DNA from 2 places in the Sporosarcina newyorkensis genome. Region 1 is predicted to be linked to the other one. Evidence: riboswitches for the same ligand, from Rfam matches in the RefSeq annotation. Region 1 holds a riboswitch; the other holds the start of a gene.
The links. Region 1 has a riboswitch for S-adenosylmethionine ahead of metK (methionine adenosyltransferase). Riboswitches for the same ligand answer to the same signal wherever they lie in the genome.

Region 1 (11,025 bases):
ATGCTTATTGCGGCGGCACTTGCCATCGTCGACAGCACAAAACGCGACGATCTGGTGCCTCATCCACTGGATCCCAATGTGCATATAAATGTCGCGTTGGCAGTGGAAAGAGTTGTCTACGAAGAACAAGCAAAATAAAAACATGGAGCCTATTAACAATTCGTGGAGGTTAATAGGTTTTTGTTTTTTTGTCTAGGATTTTGAGGATCGAAGTAAGAAGCACCTCTTTATTATTTTTATATAATATTTTCAAATCTATATTTCAATGAGACTTCCAGGGGATAGCGCGTAAGAAGGAGGATCACCGCATGCCCCACGGAAAGCGTACTGGCTGAAGCGCAATTCCCGGTGTAGAAAGCTGGAATTACCTTAGGCAAAAACACATCATTCGCCTTTAAAATTAGAATATTTTTTTCGGTTATAGCCATGCTACCTAAAAAAAGAAAGTAGGATGGTTATGAGCGAACAAAAATACACGATGTATGTCTCCGTCACCAATCAGCAAGTCCTAATCGATCCGCACGCCTCCCCGTGGGAATATAAAGTAGAGGTCTCAAAAGAAGCATACCCTGTTTTTGAACGATTATTTGCCCAAATGGACCGCTTGGAGTTCCGCAACTTTCTGCGCTCTCATCTGCCATATATACCTTACCACTATGACCGCGACAACCACGATATCGATCGGCGGATGATGAAAGTCTATGCCTTAATTCATGAATACACGGACGATGAATCCAAACGCTTTATTGAGAAGCTGCCCTTCTTTCGTTGATTCGGCACACGTCTTTCCGCTACACTATAGGAAAGGACGTGAGCCATATGCTAAAGTTTGAAGACTTAAAAGGTGCCAACGTTGAACTGACATTTGGGCCGAATCAACACCGGATTGAATCACGCCATGTACTCGTTGTGATCAAACATAATGATCGGTGGCTACTGACAAAACATCGAATTCGCGGAATTGAGTTTCCAGGAGGAAAAGCGGAGGCAGGCGAGATGATTGAACAAGCCGCCATTCGAGAAACATTGGAAGAAACCGGCGTGACGATTGATAATGTACACTCCTTTGCAGAATACGTTGTCTTTACCGATCCGCCTTTCTGCAAAGCTGTTTTCACAGGAAATGTCGTTCATGTCGAGCGAGACTATACGTTACTTGAGACAGAAGGCGCTGTCTGGATGACAGACGCGGAGCTTGCCGCCTGCACGGAGCTTAGCTTCCATATGAAAGACCGCGGCATGGGAGAGCTCAGGAAGTGGGTGGAAGCGAATGACTGAACGCACTGACGGGGATATTATCAAGCGTAAGGAGTATCCATCGCCGAATCCTCGTGTGAGGTTGGAAGAGGTAACGTATTGGTCTGACGGCTTGCAGGTTAAAGGACTGCTCGCTACACCGACAGCTGAAGGGCGTTATGATGGCTTGCTGTATTTACGGGGTGGAATCCAACATGTTGGAATGGTACGACCCGCCCGCATTGCACAGTTTGCTTCACACGGTTTGGTCGTGTTTGCTCCTTATTATAGGGGCAACCGAGGGGGCGAGGGGAAGGACGAGTTTGCAGGAGAGGACCGCAATGATGCGGTTGCCGGAGTGGAAGTACTGAAACAGCAAGCGTCTGTCGATTCAGAACGGATTCATCTCTTTTCTTTCTCTCGAGGGGGCATTATGGCATTATGGACCGCCATATTACGTGAGGATTTAACATCGATGGTGACGTGGGCAGGAGTGTCTGATGTCGTGTTCACTTATAAAGAACGTGAAGATATGCGGCGAATGATGAAGAGGGTAATTGGAGGCACACCAAATAATATGCCGGATGCCTATCGTGAGCGGACCGCTTTGTTCCGCGTGCACGATATTGAAATACCTACTTTGATCATCCATGGAACGGCGGACACAAATGTTTCATTTGAGCAAGCACTGTTACTAGAAAATGCGCTGCGCGATGCCAATAAAGAATACGAAACATGGTATTTAGAAGGATTTACCCATTACATTCCGCCCGAGATGAACCGCAAACTAGTGAAAGAAGCAGTGGATTGGATGAAAAGCAAAAGCCGATAATCAAAAAAATCCTTGCAGAAATACTCTGCAAGGATTTTTTAAATAAATTATGCGATCGGGCCGCCTTTGATTGCGATCTCTTCAGAAACATGGTTGAATTTCTTGAAGTTTTCACGGAAAGCTGCTGCAAGACGCTTCGCTTCTGCATCATATTCTTCAGGATTTTCCCAAGCGTAACGTGGGTGTAACACATTGCTTGGCACGCCTTCGATTTCAAGAGGCATTTCGAGTCCAAAGATTTCATTTGTCTTAGTCTCTACATTATCCAACTTACCGGCAATTGCCGCGCGAACCATAGTTCGTGTGTAACCTAAGTTCATACGAGAACCGACACCGAATATTCCGCCGGTCCAGCCAGTATTAACCAAGAACACTTTTGCGCCGTGTTCGTCAATTTTCTTACCAAGCATCTCTGCATACGTTGCAGCCGGAAGAGGTAAGAACGGTGAACCGAAGCAAGTAGAGAATGTTGGTTCTGGAGCAGTGATTCCACGCTCCGTACCTGCCAATTTCGATGTGAAGCCACTTAAGAAGTGGTACATTGCCTGTTCTTTTGTCAGAATCGAGATTGGAGGCAATACGCCGGAAGCATCAGCCGTTAAGAAGATGATGTTTTTCGGATGACCCGCAATAGACGGTGTCACAATATTTTCGATATTTTCAATCGGGTAAGCAGCCCGTGTATTTTCAGTTAATGAATTGTCATCATAATCCGGTATACGTGTATCTTCGTCCAATACAACGTTTTCCAACACGGAACCGAAACGGATCGCGCCAAAGATTTCAGGTTCTTTTTCTTCAGAAAGGTTGATACATTTCGCGTAGCATCCGCCTTCGATATTGAATACACCGTTATCAGACCAGCCGTGCTCGTCGTCACCGATCAACTTGCGGTCAGCGTCTGCGGAAAGTGTTGTTTTACCTGTTCCTGAAAGACCGAAGAACAGTGCCACATCGCCGTCTTCTCCAACGTTAGCTGAACAGTGCATCGATAGGATGCCTTGTTCTGGAAGCAAGAAATTCATCGCAGAGAAAATAGATTTTTTCATTTCTCCTGCGTACTCTGTTCCGCCGATCAAGACAATTCGTTTTTCAAGGGACATGATGATGAATGTCTCTGAATTTGTGCCATCCACTTCTGGATCCGCTTTGAAAGAAGGGGCAGCCAAGATTGTGAATTGCGCTTCGTGTGACTGTAGTTCTTCTGCAGTTGGACGGATGAATAATTGGTGAACAAACTGGTTTTGCCAAGCCAATTCATTGACAACTTGTATGGATAACTGAGAGTCTTTATCTGCACCTGCGTATCCTTTGAAAACGAAGAGTTCATCCTTTTGCTTCAAATGATCGATGACTTTCGTGTATAATGAATCAAATACGTCAGGGGAGATTGGCTTGTTGACGCTTCCCCAATCTACTTTATCTTTGGACACTGCATCTTCGACGATAAATTTATCCTTCGGAGAGCGTCCAGTATATTTACCTGTGCGTGCTGCTAGAGCGCCATCTGCTGAGAGTTCGGCTTCTCCTTTAGCGACTGCCTTTTCGGTTAATTCTGCCACAGACGCTTGGATCGTCACGTTGCTTCCTGATAGAAGACTTTTTAAACTATCATCAATTTTTGCAGATATCATATTTACATACCGTCCTTTGCGTAGTCGTTTTATTTGAGTAGAACATCTTAATTCGTAAATAGTATAACACATTAAGAATAATAATCTATACTAATTAAAAACTCAAGTGATTTGAGATAAAAAAATTGACAAAATCACAACTTTTTTATACTATGTGACATGAACGGATACTCTTATCCCGAGTTGGTGGAGGGTACAGGCCCTATGAAACCCGGCAACCTGCAAAAGACAGTAGTCTAGCGCGAAGGTGCCAAACCTGAAGCAAGGTTAAATTCCTTGGACGATAAGAGTGAAAGGTGCTGCGCGTGAAATTTTGCCTTTTACTCATTGCTAGAAAGTGAGTAGGGGGCTTTTTATATTGTCTAGCCCTGAATCCTTATGGTATATGATTGACGTCAATTCAGGCGTGGAGCTTTACCAGGGACTTAAGAGAGTACCGTATCATGTTGATTGAGGGGGAAACAAAAATGACAAACCGTCGACTGTTTACATCAGAATCAGTTACTGAAGGCCATCCTGACAAGATGTGCGACCAAATATCGGATGCGATTTTGGATGCGATATTAAAGGAAGATGCGAATGCCCGTGTGGCATGTGAAACGAGTATTACGACAGGACTCGTATTGGTAATGGGTGAAATCACTACCACTACCTACGTAGATATCCCAAGAGTAGTTCGTGATACTGTGAAAGAAATTGGGTACACACGTGCGAAATACGGTTTCGATTATGAAACTTCTGCTGTTTTAACTTCTATTGATGAGCAATCACCTGAAATTGCCGCGAGTGTCAACGTTGCGCTCGAAGCTCGTGAAGGCTCTATGACAGACGAAGAACTGGATGCCATCGGAGCGGGTGACCAAGGATTGATGTTTGGTTACGCTTGTAATGAAACACCTGAATTAATGCCGCTTCCGATCAGTCTTTCCCACAAGCTGGCATTCCGACTTGCGCAAGCGCGTAAAGAAGAGTTGATTTCTTACCTGCGTCCTGATGGTAAAACGCAAGTAACTGTAGAGTATGACGAAGACAACAAACCTGTGCGGATTGATACGATTGTTATTTCGACACAGCATCATCCGGAAGCGACAATGGAACAAATCGAGAAGGATATTAAAGAAGTAGTAATCGACGCGGTCGTACCTGCTCACCTATTGGACGAACAGACGAAATACTTCATTAATCCGACAGGAAGTTTTGTTGTGGGTGGTCCTCAGGGAGATGCGGGACTCACTGGAAGAAAAATCATCGTGGATACATATGGCGGATATTCTCGTCATGGCGGCGGTGCATTTTCTGGTAAAGATGCAACAAAAGTTGATCGTTCTGCTTCCTATGCTGCACGCTATGTTGCGAAAAATATTGTGGCGGCAGGATTGGCAGAGCATTGTGAAGTACAACTTGCCTATGCAATCGGTGTGGCAAGCCCGGTATCCATTTCAATTAATACATTCGATACAGGCCGTCTATCCGAAGCACTCTTAGTCGAATTTGTTCGCGAGTTGTTTGATCTGCGACCTGCAGGCATCATTAAAATGCTTGATCTTCGTCGTCCGATCTATCAACAAACGGCTGCATACGGTCATTTTGGCCGTACGGATATTGATTTGCCGTGGGAGAAAACGGATAAGGCAGATGCATTATTAGAATTAGCAATTAAAAATGATGTGAAACAATAAAAAAGATAGTTGAAGGCAGAAAGAGGGATTAATATCCTTCTTCCTGCCTTTTTTTTATAGTATAATATAAAATAAAGAACATTCAGAAATTGGGAAAGGGGAAATTTATTGACTACACTACAACATACATCTGTGCTCGATATGGATGCTGTGCAATTGAAAGCGGAGTTAGATAGCGGGCAGATTACTTCACGTCAAGCGACGGAGGCTTATATTGCACAATGTCAGGCAACCAATCCAGCTGTGAACTTTTTAGTGGAAGAGCGATTTACTAAGGCGTTGGCCGAAGCGGATCAAGCAGACAAAGAACGGAATACAATGAAGATGACAGGGAAATTATTTGGCGTACCTATTAGTATGAAGGAATCATTCGATGTGGCTGGGATGCAGACGACAGGCGGATTGCCGTATCGTAAGGGACAGATGCAAACGACAGACGCGGAAATTGTCCGTCGATTAAAAGCGGAAGGCGCCATCCTGATCGGCAAGACAAATACACCGGCACTCTGTTTTTGTCAGGAGACCGACAATGCATTGTATGGCCGCACCAACAATCCCTACGACCTCTCTAGGACAGTAGGCGGCTCGAGTGGCGGAGAAGGTGCGGCGATTGCTCTAGGGGCGGCTGCAGCGGGAATAGGTTCAGATATCGGAGGATCCATCCGTTTCCCAAGTCATTTTACTGGGGTCATTGGCTTCAAATCAGGAAATTCGCAAGTTTCATCAATCGGCAGCTATCCTGCCGAAGAGCATCCATTACAGCAAAGAATGCTTGGAATCGGGCCGATGACAAAATCGGTACGGGATGCAAAACTGCTTTACAGCATCATTGCGGATGAACTACCTATGGAAAATGAGTTGAATCAATATACTGTAACGTTCTTGCCCGATATGAAGCTGCCGCTATCTAAGGAGACAGAAGGCTTCTTACAGGCGATCAAAGGATTTCTGTCGACAGAATTTCCTATTAGAGAGGACATACCTCCTCATTTTCAAGAATCAGCGGAATTATGGCAAGAGATCATGTCCATTGACGGCGCGAGTGGAGCAGCAGTAGAAGCATTCGGCACACGTCCGATCCGGCCGGTGCGTGAATTTTTATTAGACAAGGCGGGCAAACAAACCGATTTGCATCGGTATTTATCCTGGGCTTTAATTGGTGCCTCTTTATTCAAACCTTCAGCGGAACGAGTAGCTGAGATCGAAACCATTATTGAAAAAGGTGATGCGGAATTAGACCGCTATCTGGATAAGCGAATCCTTGTTTTGCCTGTTTATCATACGGCAGCCCTTTCGCACGGTATCGTATACAAAGAGTTATTCTCCATTCGGAAGACATTTCTGCAATATATTCCTTACGTCGCGTATGCCAATGTGTGGGGGCTTCCTGCTTTGACAATCCCTATTGGAGCGGATCGAGACGGCATGCCGCTTGGTGTACAACTAGTGAGCAAAATCGGGAATGAAGATGCGTTGTTTGCACTGGGCGCACGTCTAGAGGAAGAGTATAAAGGCTATTCGAGAGTTATCCCATCTTTCATATGAATCAATTATGTTTTAGCATAATTGATTCTATTTATTTCCAGTTTTTAATCAAACCACCTACTATCAGACCGAATACAGCGTGTGCGGCCGTCCAATAGAACCAGGCTGCCCCATCTGTAATGGCAGGTGGTTGTTCAGATAATCCTGTCAGCGAGAATAAAATGCCACCGCCAACGGTATAGACTAAAACATACGGAGCTATCAGGTATTCCCGCTGGATAATCCGCAACAGATAAAACAAAGCGACTGCACTTACGATACAAGTAATAAAGTGAAATAAGTATCCTACCAAAAGTTGCGGCTCCCAATCTTGAATTACTGGAACGTAATCAAAGTTGAAAAGCAGCACATAGGCTTGATTTCCAATAAGTATCTGAATAACTTTCAGAAAGAGCGCTAGTGCAATCCCTGCGATGGTACCAATTATTATAAGTTTTCCAAACTGCCTCATCAAAAATCTCCTTCCTTCAACTGTTCAATTCCTTTTTTGACGTTCTTGCTCTTTCACTTTCTCAATTTCCTTAATCTCCTGCTGATACTCTTTTTCTACTTCCGTCGTACCGCGAATAATCGGTTCTTCATTGTAGTCGACTCGTTTACCGTAACGCAGGAGTTCGTAAATCACCATGCCGTTATTCGGCTTGCCGTTTACGGTGATCATGGGAATAGCGTCAAATAAAACATAATAAAATGAATAAAATATAAAACGGCTCCAGAATGTCTTATAGTCGTCTAAAAAGCCGTTTGCGAGCAAGGCATTGATGCCAACAGCCACCGTAAGGTTACTGAGTATAGGTCCTAAATAAATACAAATATACGCAAAGTTACTTTTGGATTTAATCGAATCAAAGGAGAACCAGCTATACACATGGTAATATTTTCGGACATCCAAAAACCAAAATTTAAATATTCGTGGTCCAGAACCAACTGTAAGACGCGGGTTCTTGACTCCAAACAATCCGCTGACGATAAAGTATCCGGATTCGCGAAGAAAGATAACAACAGGCAATATAATAAAGGCTGAAATGACAAGCCCAAGAAGATCTTTCATACCAAACAATCGGTGTCCTCTCCTTACTGATGAAATTCTATAGCAATTGGATACCCTTTTTTTGTCGCAGTGAATCCCGCGCTCAAGGGAAAGAATCATCTAACTTGTAGTACCGGGTTTAGTTTCTTCATTCCGGGGAAAATACATACTATTGAGCAGTAGTAAAAAGATAGAGGAGGAATGGAAAATGGCTAAAATTGCAGTAGAAAACCCATTTGATGACGTAAAACTAGCGTTAGAGGAAAAAGGACATGAAGTGAAAATGTTCGAGAGCGATGAAAATTTAAAAGGGTATGACATGGGCGTTGTACGTGCGTTGAGTGACGTCAACGTGGATCAATTTGATTTCCCGGTCGTCAGCATCGAAGGGAACTCTGTTGATGATATCGTCAATGATGTCGAAAAAAGATTACAACGTTAAGTGTAGTAACGAGGCTGTCCTGAAAGTTTGAGATTTCTTTCAGTGACAGCCTTTTTTACGGTGAGGCAATGGAAGAAATTCACTTCATTAAAAAGAGACGTCCCATTTTTAAGGACGTCTCTTTTCTAAAATTATAATTGTGTTTCAGGTTGGTCGACAGCTTCATATTCTTGCATTAAAGAACGTAGTGGCAATTCGTACAATTGCTTGCCATCAATTTTGAATACCCCATTTGATACCAGTTCATCAATTAGTTCATCTCGTTTAGTTTCCACTATGTTTTCATTTCTTTTCATCGTATTGTTTCCTCCTTGATTCCCTCCTAACTATAGCCGCTTTTTATCATTGTTAAACTTCAGATCAAGTAGTTGGAAGAATACGAATTTTCTCTTTTGAAATGGAAGAGGATGGGCGATCAGCTCAACTATGACAATCATGTGCACGAATTAAAAAACAATGAGATCGCCACCAAAATTTTAAAGTTTAGGGGTACCATTACGAGGAAAGAATAGCTATAATCTATTTCGTACGTAAAATGTAACCCATCATAGGAGGTCGCTATGTTTTTTATTGAAGCGAAACGGATTGCAGTCGTTATCTTAGGCTCACTCCTCGTAGCGGTATCGTTAAATTTCTTTCTTATCAGTGCGAATGTCTATGCAAGCGGTTTTGCAGGTGCGGCCCAGTTAGTGTCGAGTGTCCTGACTGATCACTTGAATATAACGATCAGTACAGGAGTCTTGTTACTTCTTTTCAATATTCCGGTTTTTATTCTAGGTTGGTTCAAAGTCGGAAAAGGTTTTACTATCTACAGCATCGTGTCGGTTGCGTGCGCTACGTTTTTCCTTGAGGTACTGCCGGTTCGTTCCATTTCCAGCGATATCCTTCTAAACGCCGTATTCGGTGGCGTCTTGGCCGGGGTGGGTATAGGGTTTTCTTTAAAACTAGGGGCCTCTACAGGCGGCATGGACATCGTAGCGATGATTTTATCGCGAATGCAGGATAAACCGATCGGAGTCTATTTTTTGATTCTCAATGGAATCATCATCGCCTTTGCAGGTATTCTCTACGAGCCCGAAAATGCATTGTATACAATGGTCGCTTTGTATGTAACGACTTCTGTTATTGATATGATTCACACGCGTCATGAGAAGGTTACAGCGATGATTATTACGAAGCAGGCGGATGATTTGCAGCAAGCGATTCACAGACAAATGGTCAGAGGTATAACGATTTTGCCGGCAAAAGGGGCCTATTCGAAAGAAGATAAAAATATGCTGTATGTCGTTATTACACGTTATGAATTATATGACTTGGAACGGATCATTAATGAAACCGATCCCCAAGCATTCACAAATATTGTCCAGACGGTAGGGATTTTCGGTTTCTTCAGAAAAGAAGGCGAGAAGCTTGCCTGATGAATAAAAAACCAAGCGACATTTTGCGCTTGGTTTTTCTCATTAGACTTGATTCGCCATATGCAATTTGGTAAATGTTCCATTTTGGTGCACCAGCTCTTCATAGGTGCCTTGTTCTTCGATTCCGTCTTCCGTCATGACGATGACCCGATCGGCGTTGCGGATCGTTGTCAATCGATGGGCGATGACGAGGGTAGTCCGATTTACGGAAAGTTCCTCGAGTGATTTCTGAATGATCCGTTCCGTCCCGGTGTCAAGTGCAGATGTCGCCTCGTCCAGAATAAGGATAGGCGGGTTTTTTAAAAACATCCGAGCGATGGCCAATCGTTGTTTCTGACCGCCGGATAACTTCAGTCCTCTTTCCCCAATTTGAGTTTCATAACCATCCGGCATGCTGCTGATCAAATCGGCAAGATGTGCTTTATGAGCCGCTTCATAAACTTCTTCATCTGTTGCGTCTAATTTGCCGTACGCAATATTCTCCCGAATCGTTCCTGTAAATAAAAACACATCTTGCTGGACAATCCCGATTTGGCTGCGCAACGATTTTTGCGTCATTTGCCGAATGTCCAGACCGTCAATGGAAATCGCTCCTTCATTGACTTCGTAAAATCTTGGAATGAGTGAGCAAATGGTGGTTTTCCCTGCACCTGATGGACCGACGAACGCGACAGTCTGTCCAGCCTGAATGGACAAGTCGATATTACGCAATACAGGCTTTTCCGCTTCGTAGCCAAAAGTGACGTTGGAAAGCCGGATGTCCCCACGCAAATGGTCCACTTCGATAGCATCCGGAGCATCTTTAATTTCTGGAGCTTGGTTGATCAATTCGCGGAAACGACCGAAGCCCGCCATTCCTTTTGGGTACAATTCCAACAGCGCACTGATCTTGTCGATTGGCTTGATCAATATATTGCTAAATAAAATAAAACTGACCAATTCACCATAACTCAATTTATTGTTGACCGTGAACCAAGCGCCGACGATCAAGATCACAAGTGTGACGAGACGTGTGAGCATGTACATGGAGGAGGTGGCCCACGCCATCACTTTATATGCGACTAGCTTGGCAGTTCGGAAACGCGCATTGTCTTGTTGGAAACGACGCAGCTCAAACTCTTCATTGGTGAAAGATTTAACAACGCGTGATCCTGAAACCGCATCCTCCACTCTGCCGTTGACATCAGCAATATTGTCATACATCTTATG
Region 2 (11,025 bases), on a different contig from region 1:
TACAGCCATCCCCCAGCAACTTCCCGCAAATCCGATGATATAATTGTTTGCTAACCTCCATTAAATTCACCAGTTAATGGGGATGTTCGTTCTATTATCTTATGTTTGACGGCTTAATCCTACTTGGATCATCAGGCAGATTATCTAGCTTGTTTCCAGTAGATAATCTGCCTGATCAGCCGATATAAAAAGTACTACTTAACTTAAAGGAAGACGACATCTATGTATGAAAACTCCGTAGAGGAACTCGAACTGCTTAAACAGCAACTGGAGCGGGTTAAGCAGCAAGATCGTATCCTTGCAGAGATCGAGCGCAAGTTGCATGGGATGAAAGAGATTGCTCAGTACGCCGCAGAGCATCGATTGTTAGCTGATGAGCAAGAGAGGTTGGATAAGCAAATGCAAGAACATCAGAATGCGATTATGTCGTTGGAGAACTATCTGTCTTAAATAATAGTAGTTGTTCAATTTTACTAATCCGCAATCCCTTACTGATTTATTGCAGATGACAGCACAAAAGAATTAATTCACTGTAATTAATCAAAAGGCATTTGAGTAGATTGCTTAGGTCTACAAGAATGCACATGAAGTGAATTTGGAAAAATAAAGAAGCGTAGGGTCCAATAGGAAGTGTGCTGGTTTGAATGCCACCTTCCACTTGTTTGTCGTTGTTTAATGTTTATATTTGGTACGCGTATTTATTCAAAGGTATGACATTCAATCTGAAAGTCACATGGATATTGAATCTTTCGATAAACAATATATGGAACAGGTGTGATATAGTGGGGACAAAAAGTTCCTTTTCTGAAAAAAAGAAACGCATGCGCGAGTGGCATGAGTTTCTTTCACGAGATACGCTAACGCGTGTTCAAATGACACGAGTTATACGCATACATATTATTATGTTACTAATCTTAACAAGTATACATACAGTCTGTCAAGAAAGTGGTGGGTTTTGTGAATGGAACTAAAAGTACAGAGATCATTATTTGCTTCGATGAAAGCGGTAAACAGAAACAAGATCCCATTCAATTAATGGGGGCAGTTAGTATTCCTTCAATTGTTTACAATCATCCTAACCACGCTGACATTCATGCGCTAAATGATAAGTACAAATTTCATTGGACAAGTTATGGAGGCTACTCTAAGGATCGGGAGGGAATAGAGTTACTATTTGAGCTGCTAGAACCTTTAGTCCCTTACATACAAATAAACATTATACATTATTCAAGAAATAAGCTAGATAGCCAAGCAGGATTGTTCACATCAGCTTACTCCTCAAAACAGAAAATCCTAAGTGATATGATTTACACAAAGTTGCCTGAAAGAATTTTTTATGGTTTGTTGAGAGGATATGGTGAACAAAATCAGCTGCATGCAAAAATATTTATCGAGGATGCGACCGAGTATCGCTCCAAACATCTCGATGTGCATGTGAAAGATACTCTGAACATACACTCACTTTATCGAGGAGAGTATTTTGTCATAACTGAATGCCATTATCGTTCGAAGGGAAAAGAAATTGGAGTAGAGTTAATTGATTTGCTATTAGGCATGGTCGGTCTCATATTAGATAATCCGGTTGCTCCGGGGACCAAGAAAAAGGCTAAGATTGCCTTGGTGCTGAAATTATTAAAGAATGATAAATTACAACCTTTAATAAATCGCTTAAGATTATTTCAGTTGAATCATTCTAACCAGTTGGTAGAAGTTGATTTCAATTATAGTATTAAATTGTTCATCAATCGAAATTTTAATGACTACCTTAAAATATAAAAATTGTGTAATGGTGATGTAGAGGGCGGCTCTTCTAATATACGAAAGTAGAAGGTGGAAGTCTAGAACGATTTTGGAGTGTTCTTGTATTATCCGATCGGTTGCCAGAGTAATGTGAATGTTGAATGACTTAACTCATTAAGTGCTAATTTCCTTATTTGAGCAGAAATTGATTGCTCAAATAAAAGACATTCTGCATGGTCAAAATCAAAGTGCAGCCGAGGTGGAGATTCAAATACTCAAAAGCAATTTTAAAACCTTTCCAAACTTAAAGATTATGCGAGCTATACGAATAAGTCGCTACTGTTGCATAAGCATAGAAATGGTTTTAACTTGCCTAGACACCACAAAACTAAAACAGGCCCCGTGGATGAATAAGCAAACGCGCCTATCGAAATAGTCATGTCTGTTTTGCGCACAGACAAGCATGAGAAATGGAACGGAAAAAGTAAAACCGCTGTCGAAACGCCCCTCATATATGGTAAACTAATATGCTTACCATATACGATAAGAAATTGAGGAATAGATATGTCAAACAACACCATGAAAAAAGGAAGTCACCTTTCGTTTTTACCGCTCATTGTTTTTGTAATTCTTTTCATCGGCTCAGGTATCGTTACAAAAGATTTTTCTATCATGCCGCTGAACGTTGCCATTCTCATTGCGGCAGCACTTGCGCTTGTGATGAATCGAAAGGAGTCTTTCGGCACCAAAGTTGATATTTTCATGAAGAGCGCAGGGCATCCAAATATCCTTTTAATGGCGGTCATCTTTCTTTTGGCTGGTGCTTTTGCAGGTGTCGCCAAGGGAATGGGTGCTGTTGAATCAACGGTCAATCTTGGGTTGTCGATGTTGCCAGCGAATTTACTCATGGTCGGTTTGTTTATTATTGGCTGCTTCATCTCTATTTCGATGGGGACTTCGATGGGAACGATTGTCGCGTTGGCACCGATCGGAGTGGGTATTGCCAGTCAGACGGATATTCCGGTGGCGCTTGCCATGGCGACTGTTATTGGTGGCGCGATGTTTGGGGATAACTTGTCCATGATTTCGGATACAACGATTGCAGCGGTCCGGACGCAGCATACGAAAATGAAAGATAAGTTTAAAGTGAATTTTTTTATTGTCCTGCCGGGTGCGATCTTGACGATGATTCTTCTTGGCTTCTTAACGCACGGCAATACAGCTGATCTAACAGGTAACCACCCGTACCAATTCGTAAAAATTTCGCCATATCTGGCTGTTTTAGTCGGTGCTTTGGCTGGCACACATGTGTTAATCGTGTTAGCAGGCGGGATTATTATTGCTGGTGTGATTGGTTTGATGGACGGCTCCTACAACTTGCAAAGCTATCTGAAGGCAATCGCTGACGGTGTTGTCGCGATGGAGGATTTGGCGATGGTATCGATTTTAATTGGCGGCATCGTTGGGATTATTCAGCATAACGGTGGTATTGATTATTTATTGCGCATGATTACGAGTAAGATTCAAACGAAAAAGGGTGCCGAATTTGGTATTGCGGGTTTAGTGAGTGCAGCGGATATTGCGACCGCGAATAACACAATCGCCATTATTATAACTGGACCGGTCGTGAAGCATATTGCGGATGAATATGAGATCGATCCCCGCAAGTCGGCCAGTTTGCTCGACACGTTCTCTAGCGTTTGGCAAGGTGTTTTGCCCTATGGTGTACAAATGCTTGCTGCTTCGGGGCTCGCTGCCATTTCACCGGTGAGCATTATCATGTATTCATTTTATCCAGTATTGATGGGAATTTGTTGTGTAATCGCGATTTTGGTTGGTTTTCCGAGGTTTAAAGGGGCGGAGAAAAAGGAGTAAGGAGTACGATTTTTATCTCAATCCAAAAAGAAGTTGTCCAAGAAGTCATATGTGGGGACCTGGTACCTCGAACAAACCCAAAAAAGCGAACAGCTATGTAAGCCGTTCGCTCAATTCTTATCCCCAAATCTCTTTGGAAATATCCACAATGAATTTCAACTTCGCCCATTGTTCTTCTTCGGTTAAAATATTGCCATGATGAGTGGAAGCAAAGCCACATTGAGGGCTGATGCATAATTGCTCCAATGGGACATAGTTTGTTGCTTCTTCCACACGTGCTTTAATATTCTCCTTACTTTCCAAATCACCGTGTTTTGATGTGAATACACCGAGCACGACTCGGGGACCGCCGTTTGGTATGTATTCCAATGGTTTGAAGTCTCCGGAACGATCATCGTCGTATTCCAGGAAGAATCCGTCCACTTTTTCCTTTGCAAATAAGACAGGGGCGATTTTAGCATAGCTGCCTTCAAAAGCCCAATTAGATCGGTAGTTACCGCGGCAAAGATGAGTCGTTACAATTAAGTCTTCTGGTTTATCTTCCAACACCCCATTGGCTACCCGCAATGCTAAGTCAATTAACTCTTCGCGGGAATGACCGCCGTCGTTAAATGGAATTTCGGGAGCATTGAGACCGGCGATATATACATCATCCAACTGTAAATACCGGCACCCGGCATCATAAAAGGCTTGGATTGCCTCACGGTACGTACTGATAATATCTTTTGCATATTCTTCAATGTCCGGGTAAATGTCCGGGTTGCGGATGCCCGCGTTAAATAATTGGTTGGGGCTCGGAATCGTTTGTTTGGCAATGGCACGGTCCCCGACGATCTCTTTAAATTCGATGAAGTCTTTTATGTGTGGGTGGTCCTGATTGAAGGAGACTTTCCCGATAACCCGTACATCGTATCTTTCCGTTTCTTCCCCTTTGAATGAAAAGCCTTCTTCCGGGATGTAGCCTTCCACTCCGTTTAAATGCTCAAGAAAATCCGTATGCCAAAATCTGCGGCGGAATTCTCCGTCTGTCACTGCTTTCAAACCTACTTCGATTTGCTTATCAACGATATGTTTAATTTCCTCTGTTTCGATTTCATGCAGCGTTTGTGAAGAAATGTTTCCTTCTTGGAAATCCTTTCTTGCCTGATGAATTCTTTCCGGTCGTAATAGACTCCCCACGTGATCCGCTCTAAACGGCGCTTTGACTAATGTCTTTACCATCAATACCCACTCCTTATTTTATAATTTTAATTAAAATGTAGGACCGAAATTAATTTATGTCCTTGGTAATTCCCAAATTCAAAAACCCTCTCCTAATAAATAAGAAGAGGGATAGGTAGACAAATTGGAATTACCTGCTCATCTTATCTTCTAGCATTATGCTACTGGAATTGGCACAGTTCTTATAAAAGTCCGTTGCCGAGGCTTCAAAGGGCCAGTCCCTCTACCTCTCTAGATAAGAAATTTCAAAATATTAAGTTGTTAGAACTCAATATACCATGTAGAAAAGAATTGTCAATAAATAAATGATAGATTGTATCTGAGTATGATTTTGTCGTACCAGTTCATCACACAACTTGAACATTTCCTGAATTACTTACATGGTCTATCTATTTCTCTAAGGAAGAAGCCTCTACGGGATTATCGGTACTAGTCAAATACAAGTTTAAAAAGAATTGATAACGTGTGATATAATTGAGAGAATCACAAAGTGCGACCCTAAGTGCCCATAAATTCCCTAAGAGGTTTGCGCAAAAAAACAGCAAAATCCTCTTTAAATCAGGAATATTAGTTTGCATATCTAGGGAAATACGATTTTAACTGCACTATATAGTATTTAAAGTATTGATGAACACAATATATCGCAGTCATTCTCTGTATAGAGAGTGTGGATTGAAATCCAAGTTAAGTGCTTTTGTTGAAGCAGAAAAGTGAAACATAAAGGCATATCCGGCGGTTTCTATGGAATAAGCGTGAACCATAAAAATACGTACTTTTTAGCCATGGAGTATAAAAGGAAATCTACTTGTTCTGTCAATTCACGACAGACACATAGAACTCACTTGTCATAATCATACCCATCAAAATGTATGTCTTCTCATTAAACCAAATAAGGTAAATTAGGCCTTCCTAATTAGCGTAATAAAACATTTGCCCCAACGGAAATTAGACACTCATGGATTAAAAAGGTATCATATAAGTATATAGGCACGTAGGAAATTTTTCCTTGTGAATTCTGAGGAGGTAATTAGCGTGATCAATCCTAGCAGTCCAGTGCCGCTTCATATACAACTTAGAAAGAGTATAGAACAAAAGATAACGCAAGGTCTATTTGAGGAGAAAATACCAAGTGAACGTGAATTAATGGAAACATATAATGTGAGCAGAAGCACTGTTCGAGAAGCTATCTCACAATTAGTTATCGATGGAATACTAGAAAAAAAACATGGTAGGGGAACATTTATTTCAAAACATCCTGTTCATTATTGGCAGGGGAATTTTATTAGTACAACTGAAATGATTGAGCGTATGAACAAGATTCCTAGTACTAAACTAATTGAACATGGAATTGAAGTAGTTCCTGAGGAATTAAATAAGGCGATTGCTTTAGAGAATGCGTATCTGATTAAGCGTGTTCGTTATGCAAATGAGGTGCCACTTGCGATCGAAACACAGTATTATCCTGTTAATATAGGTCTACAATTGGCAAATCTAGATATTAGCCATGGAACACTATATGATTTAATGGAGAAAGAACTGTCTATTCGGCTTCATGAAGCTGATGAAAAGATTACCGCTCAAAAAATATCAATTGAAGATGCGGAATTACTTAATCTTCCTGAAGATTGTTATACTTTACACTTAGAGCGATTTGTATATGACGTGAATGGTGATTTGGTTGAATATTGTATAGCTGATTATAATCCTGAGTTATATTCACTTCATTTTAAGTCAGCAAGGGCTGGTAAATAAAAGAAGACTCCTCACTAAATGGGAGTCTTCTTTTTTATTTATAAGTTTGTTGCAACTTGTTTTGTGTTTTCATAAATTACTTCTCCGTTTATAATAGTCATTTCAACTGAAATGTCTTTAATTTCTAACGGATCAATTGCAGTAGGGTCTCGATCAAGTACAGCAAAGTCCGCTAATTTTCCAACCTCTACACTACCTAATTGGTCTTCTTCAAAGTTTAATCGTGCTCCATATATAGTCATTGATTTTATAGCTTCTAAGACATCTATCTTTTGGCCTTCTCCTAACACCTTACCTTCCCGTGTAATACGATTAGCCGCTGCCCAGATAGAAAATAAGGGGGAAATGGCAGTGATTGGACAGTCTGAATGTAATGTATAAAGCATATCTAAATCTGAGGCATCTTTTAAGGGGTTCATGCGTTCTGCTCTTTCAGGTCCTAAAAATATTCGTTTATGACGATCCCCCCAATAGTACACATGATTGATAAAGAAAGAGGCGGCGATATCATGTTTTTTCATTTCCTGTAAGTCCTCTACAGTAGCGGTTTGTACGTGTTCAATGCGATGTCGATGGTCTATTTTCGTATTGGAATTAAGGGCGTATTTGTACGCTTCAATAATCGAGCCAATTGCCTGATCACCATTCCCGTGCGTTGTAACACGAAAACCACGCTTATGGAAATCAAGGACATAAGAATTTAAAGTATCTTGATGAAAAATTAATTCACCGTATAACTCGTCATCACAATAGTAAGGTTTACGCAATGCGCCAGTCAACCCTTGAATAGAACCGTCTTGAAATAGCTTGGCACTATCTAACTTTGCTTTCCCATTCGAGTCTTTCAAGATTCTTTCTCGTAATTCTTCAGCGTGAAATTTTTCGAATGGGCCACCTTCCGATAATAAATCATACATAATCATTAGACGCATACGCAGTTGGTTTGCACCTTCTTTTAATGCGACCATATGCAAGTCATATTCGGGCCGGCCAAATACTAAACCTACGCCTGCATCTGAACTTGTCGTGATGCCTTGTGCCAAATAGTCTTCTGACGCGAGTCCCATTAATTTAATAACTTCTTCATCTGTAGGAATCGGAGCGTGCTTATAAACTATATCCATTGCTGAAGGTTCAAATAACACACCATTCAGGGAGTTATTTTCTTCTCTTCCAAAATGGCCGCCTTCAGGATTCTCAATTGACTCATCAACTCCCGCAAGCTTGAGTGCATAGGAGTTTGCGACTGCTAAATGATTCGAGATATGTTTTATAAATATTGGACGATTCGTACTTACTTTATCCAAATCATGACGAGTAGGATGTCTATTCTCTTTTAGCAAGGTATCATCGTACCCGTACCCGATAATCCAGCTGCCATCCGAATGTGTATTGTGATGTGTTCGAAGGTTGTTGAGAATATCCTCGATACTTTCATTTTTTGGTGAAGAACAGTCTACTTGGTTTTTATTAAGTGCATACATAAGTAAATGGTTATGAGTATCAATAAAACCAGGAATGAGCGTCTGGCCTTCTAAATCATGAACAATGAGTTTATCGTCTTTCTCAATCTCTTTTTTTATAAGATCGAACTCACTATTGGTCCATATTCCTGTGATTTTGCCTTTATAGGATGCTACAACATTCGCATGACTGTTTTCCTCGTCAATAGTTAAAACGTTTGCATTTTTAAATAGTCTGTCCACTTGTATCATGGCATTCATTCTCCTTACATGTATTTAAATTTTATGAATATCAAAATTAGCGAAGGGATCGTTACTAACGAAATTATAGTTGACATAACGGTAGCAAATGCTCCAAACACCTCATCTTTAGAGTACTTTGTAAATAAAATGGATGCTAGCGTTAGTGAAGGCATCATTGCCTGAATGAGCAGCACTTTATTGATCATCACATCCATCTGAATCGGTAAAATACTAATAATAAAAAGTGTAATTATCGGTAATACTACTAACTTTGAGAAAATAGGTGAAAAGATATTTACATTTGTTGTTTTTATTGCACTTTTATTTTCACTCTTAGACATAATTAATAATCCAATATAAAACATTGCTAGGGGAGATGCTAAAGCCGCCAACTGGTTAGATAAATCAATGAAAATTTCAGGAGGCCGATAATTTATAAATGTACATAATAAGCCTACGATTATTGCGACAATTGGAATATTAATGAGCGATTTTATGTTGACTATCGAGAAGGCGTAAGAATTTTTTAATATCATGACACCTACTGTCCAAATTACGATATCCACACCTGCATCAAAAATAGCTGCATAAAGCGCTCCTTCAGGTCCAAGTATTGCAGCGCATAAAGGAATCCCGATAAAACCTGTATTCCCTAGACCGGATAAAAGAGCAATCTCTTGTCGAAGCCTACGGTTACCGGAAAATGAAGAAGCAAAAACCCATCCAATTCCAATTCCGATCGTATTAATAACAACGGAAAGGATTAAGACGATTCCGATATTTCTCAACATTGATTGGTCAATATTGACTTTAAAAATACTAGAAAGAATGATACAGGGCATAGCTACATTTACAATAAGTAGTGTATACGTTTTCTTAGTACTTTCGTTAATCGGTGTTACTCGGGCAAGTGCAACACCGATTACGATCATCATTCCAATTAGAGTTATTGAATTAAATACTGTGCTTAGTTGCATTCGAACCACATCCTAAATTCATCCAATTATCGTATGCTCATTTTATGTTCACCATTGGTGTTAGTAAGCGAACCTTACTTGCCGTCAACAAACTAACAATAATTGTTACAACAAAGTTGAAAACTAATGCAACTAGACCATTATTAATTGCAAATACACTTATGCCAGTGAATTGTAGGAACAATGCGACAGTGATTCCTGCAATAATACCTGCGCCCACTCCTTTGGCTGTTGCACTTTTGGAGAATAGAATAGCCAAAAGTCCGGGTAAGATTTGTCCGAAACCGAAATAGGCAGTATTGACAAGGTGGAGCATCAAACTCGGCATTCCAACAGTTAAAACCATCGAGATAAGTAGGTAACCAATTACTACAAATTGAGACCACTTTCTTTGTTTGTTTTCAGGGATACCTGGCATAAGGTTACGAGTAAAAATACCACCCACAACTAATGAAGTGATAGCAAGTACTAATAAGCCTGACAACGCGGCACCAGCAGCGACTATGCCGACAACCCAAGATGGTAATAATTCAATTGCCGTGGCAATAAACGCATGATTTGGATTATCGACGTTTGGAAGACCAACAAGTGCAAAGTAAGATGAAGCGATTAAGAATGGGTACATTAGCATATAAAGAGGCATAAATCTTTGTGCGCGCTTAATCGTTTTTTCTGATTTACTCGTGAATACGACCGTCACAATAAATGGTAAACAATAAAAAGCGACTGCTTGAAAAATGATTGTGGTTACGGAAAAGGTCAAATCACTAGTATTGGTAAATGATAATGATGTACCATGAGATTTAGCGGCTGAAAATAGATTATGAACGCCATCTAGGTTTCTAAATGCGGCTACACCTACAATAATAATCGCAGCAAACAATAATATATCTTTCAAGATTGAAATGATAGCAGGCGCCTTGACTCCAGATACAGATATATACAAGTAAGCAATCACGCCTGCTATAAATACAGCCAGACTAGGGGAAAGATTAAATCCCAAGGCATTTAATGCGACATTTAAGCCTTCAAATTGCAATTGTCCCCATGGTATGAGGAAGATTAAATATGAACAAGCGACGATCAATTCCAATGGTCTACTTTTAAAGTGACTTTTAAATAAATCTGGAGCTGTCATCGCATTGTATTTCTTACCTGCTCGCCAAATTAGAGGTGCTAAGAAATAACCGATTGGATAAGCTAATAAAATATAGCCAAGGAACCAAAGGCCGTAACCAACACCCTTTGCATAGATGCCGCCCGGAAAGCCAATAATCGTTCCTATGCTGTAAACTTCTCCAATTGCTAAGAAGAATAAGATGAAACCATTAAATGATCGTCCCCCGACCAAGTAATCTTCCATATTCCCTTTTTTCGCTTTACTCGAAGATCGAACTGCTAAGTATAAAGAAAAAATTAAAATACTACTAAATATTACAATTGCCATCTACAATCTCCGCCCTTCTCAATCTAATTCTACTTCTTTGCTGTCAAAGAAGTGCCATGATAGTGAAATGCAAATTGAAGTCAAAATAAACCATAAAAACATCCAGAAATATAAGATTGGAAACCCTAGAACGAATTGTTCAGAATTTCTAAATGCTAAGATACCCCCAATAACACCTACAAAAGGGATTACCAATCCAATTAGCACATTTAGCGCTGTCTTCAATTTCATCTAATCTCCTCCTTTTATTACAAAGTAAATTCAATTCATCATGATGTCCGTACCAGTTGTGTTTTTAGTAGTATAA

Region 2: it holds a riboswitch for S-adenosylmethionine, as region 1 does, so the genes downstream of both, B5D59_RS06230 (5-methyltetrahydropteroyltriglutamate--homocysteine S-methyltransferase) here and metK (methionine adenosyltransferase) in region 1, are expected to answer to the same signal.

The regions. Positions count from the first base shown of each region.
Region 1 covers NZ_FUYJ01000006.1:190,906-201,930, reverse strand. Annotated here, with positions in the region: gene B5D59_RS12760 (NAD-dependent malic enzyme) at 1-138, shown strand, start outside; gene B5D59_RS12755 (hypothetical protein) at 458-772, shown strand; gene B5D59_RS12750 (NUDIX hydrolase) at 820-1,278, shown strand; gene B5D59_RS12745 (alpha/beta hydrolase family protein) at 1,271-2,068, shown strand; gene pckA (phosphoenolpyruvate carboxykinase (ATP)) at 2,116-3,702, opposite strand; SAM riboswitch class I at 3,873-3,992, shown strand; gene metK (methionine adenosyltransferase) at 4,170-5,381, shown strand; gene B5D59_RS12730 (amidase) at 5,490-6,926, shown strand; gene B5D59_RS12725 (hypothetical protein) at 6,958-7,377, opposite strand; gene B5D59_RS12720 (hypothetical protein) at 7,402-7,977, opposite strand; gene B5D59_RS12715 (YkuS family protein) at 8,165-8,398, shown strand; gene B5D59_RS12710 (Fur-regulated basic protein FbpA) at 8,530-8,694, opposite strand; gene B5D59_RS12705 (YitT family protein) at 8,959-9,816, shown strand; gene B5D59_RS12700 (ABC transporter ATP-binding protein) at 9,859-11,025, opposite strand, start outside.
Region 2 covers NZ_FUYJ01000002.1:411,763-422,787, forward strand. Annotated here, with positions in the region: gene B5D59_RS06215 (hypothetical protein) at 223-450, shown strand; gene B5D59_RS06220 (DUF3800 domain-containing protein) at 958-1,776, shown strand; gene B5D59_RS06225 (Na+/H+ antiporter NhaC family protein) at 2,305-3,615, shown strand; gene B5D59_RS06230 (5-methyltetrahydropteroyltriglutamate--homocysteine S-methyltransferase) at 3,733-4,836, opposite strand; SAM riboswitch class I at 4,977-5,078, opposite strand; gene B5D59_RS06235 (GntR family transcriptional regulator) at 5,869-6,588, shown strand; gene B5D59_RS06240 (amidohydrolase) at 6,627-8,303, opposite strand; gene B5D59_RS06245 (AEC family transporter) at 8,318-9,271, opposite strand; gene B5D59_RS06250 (sodium:solute symporter family protein) at 9,309-10,718, opposite strand; gene B5D59_RS06255 (DUF3311 domain-containing protein) at 10,737-10,949, opposite strand.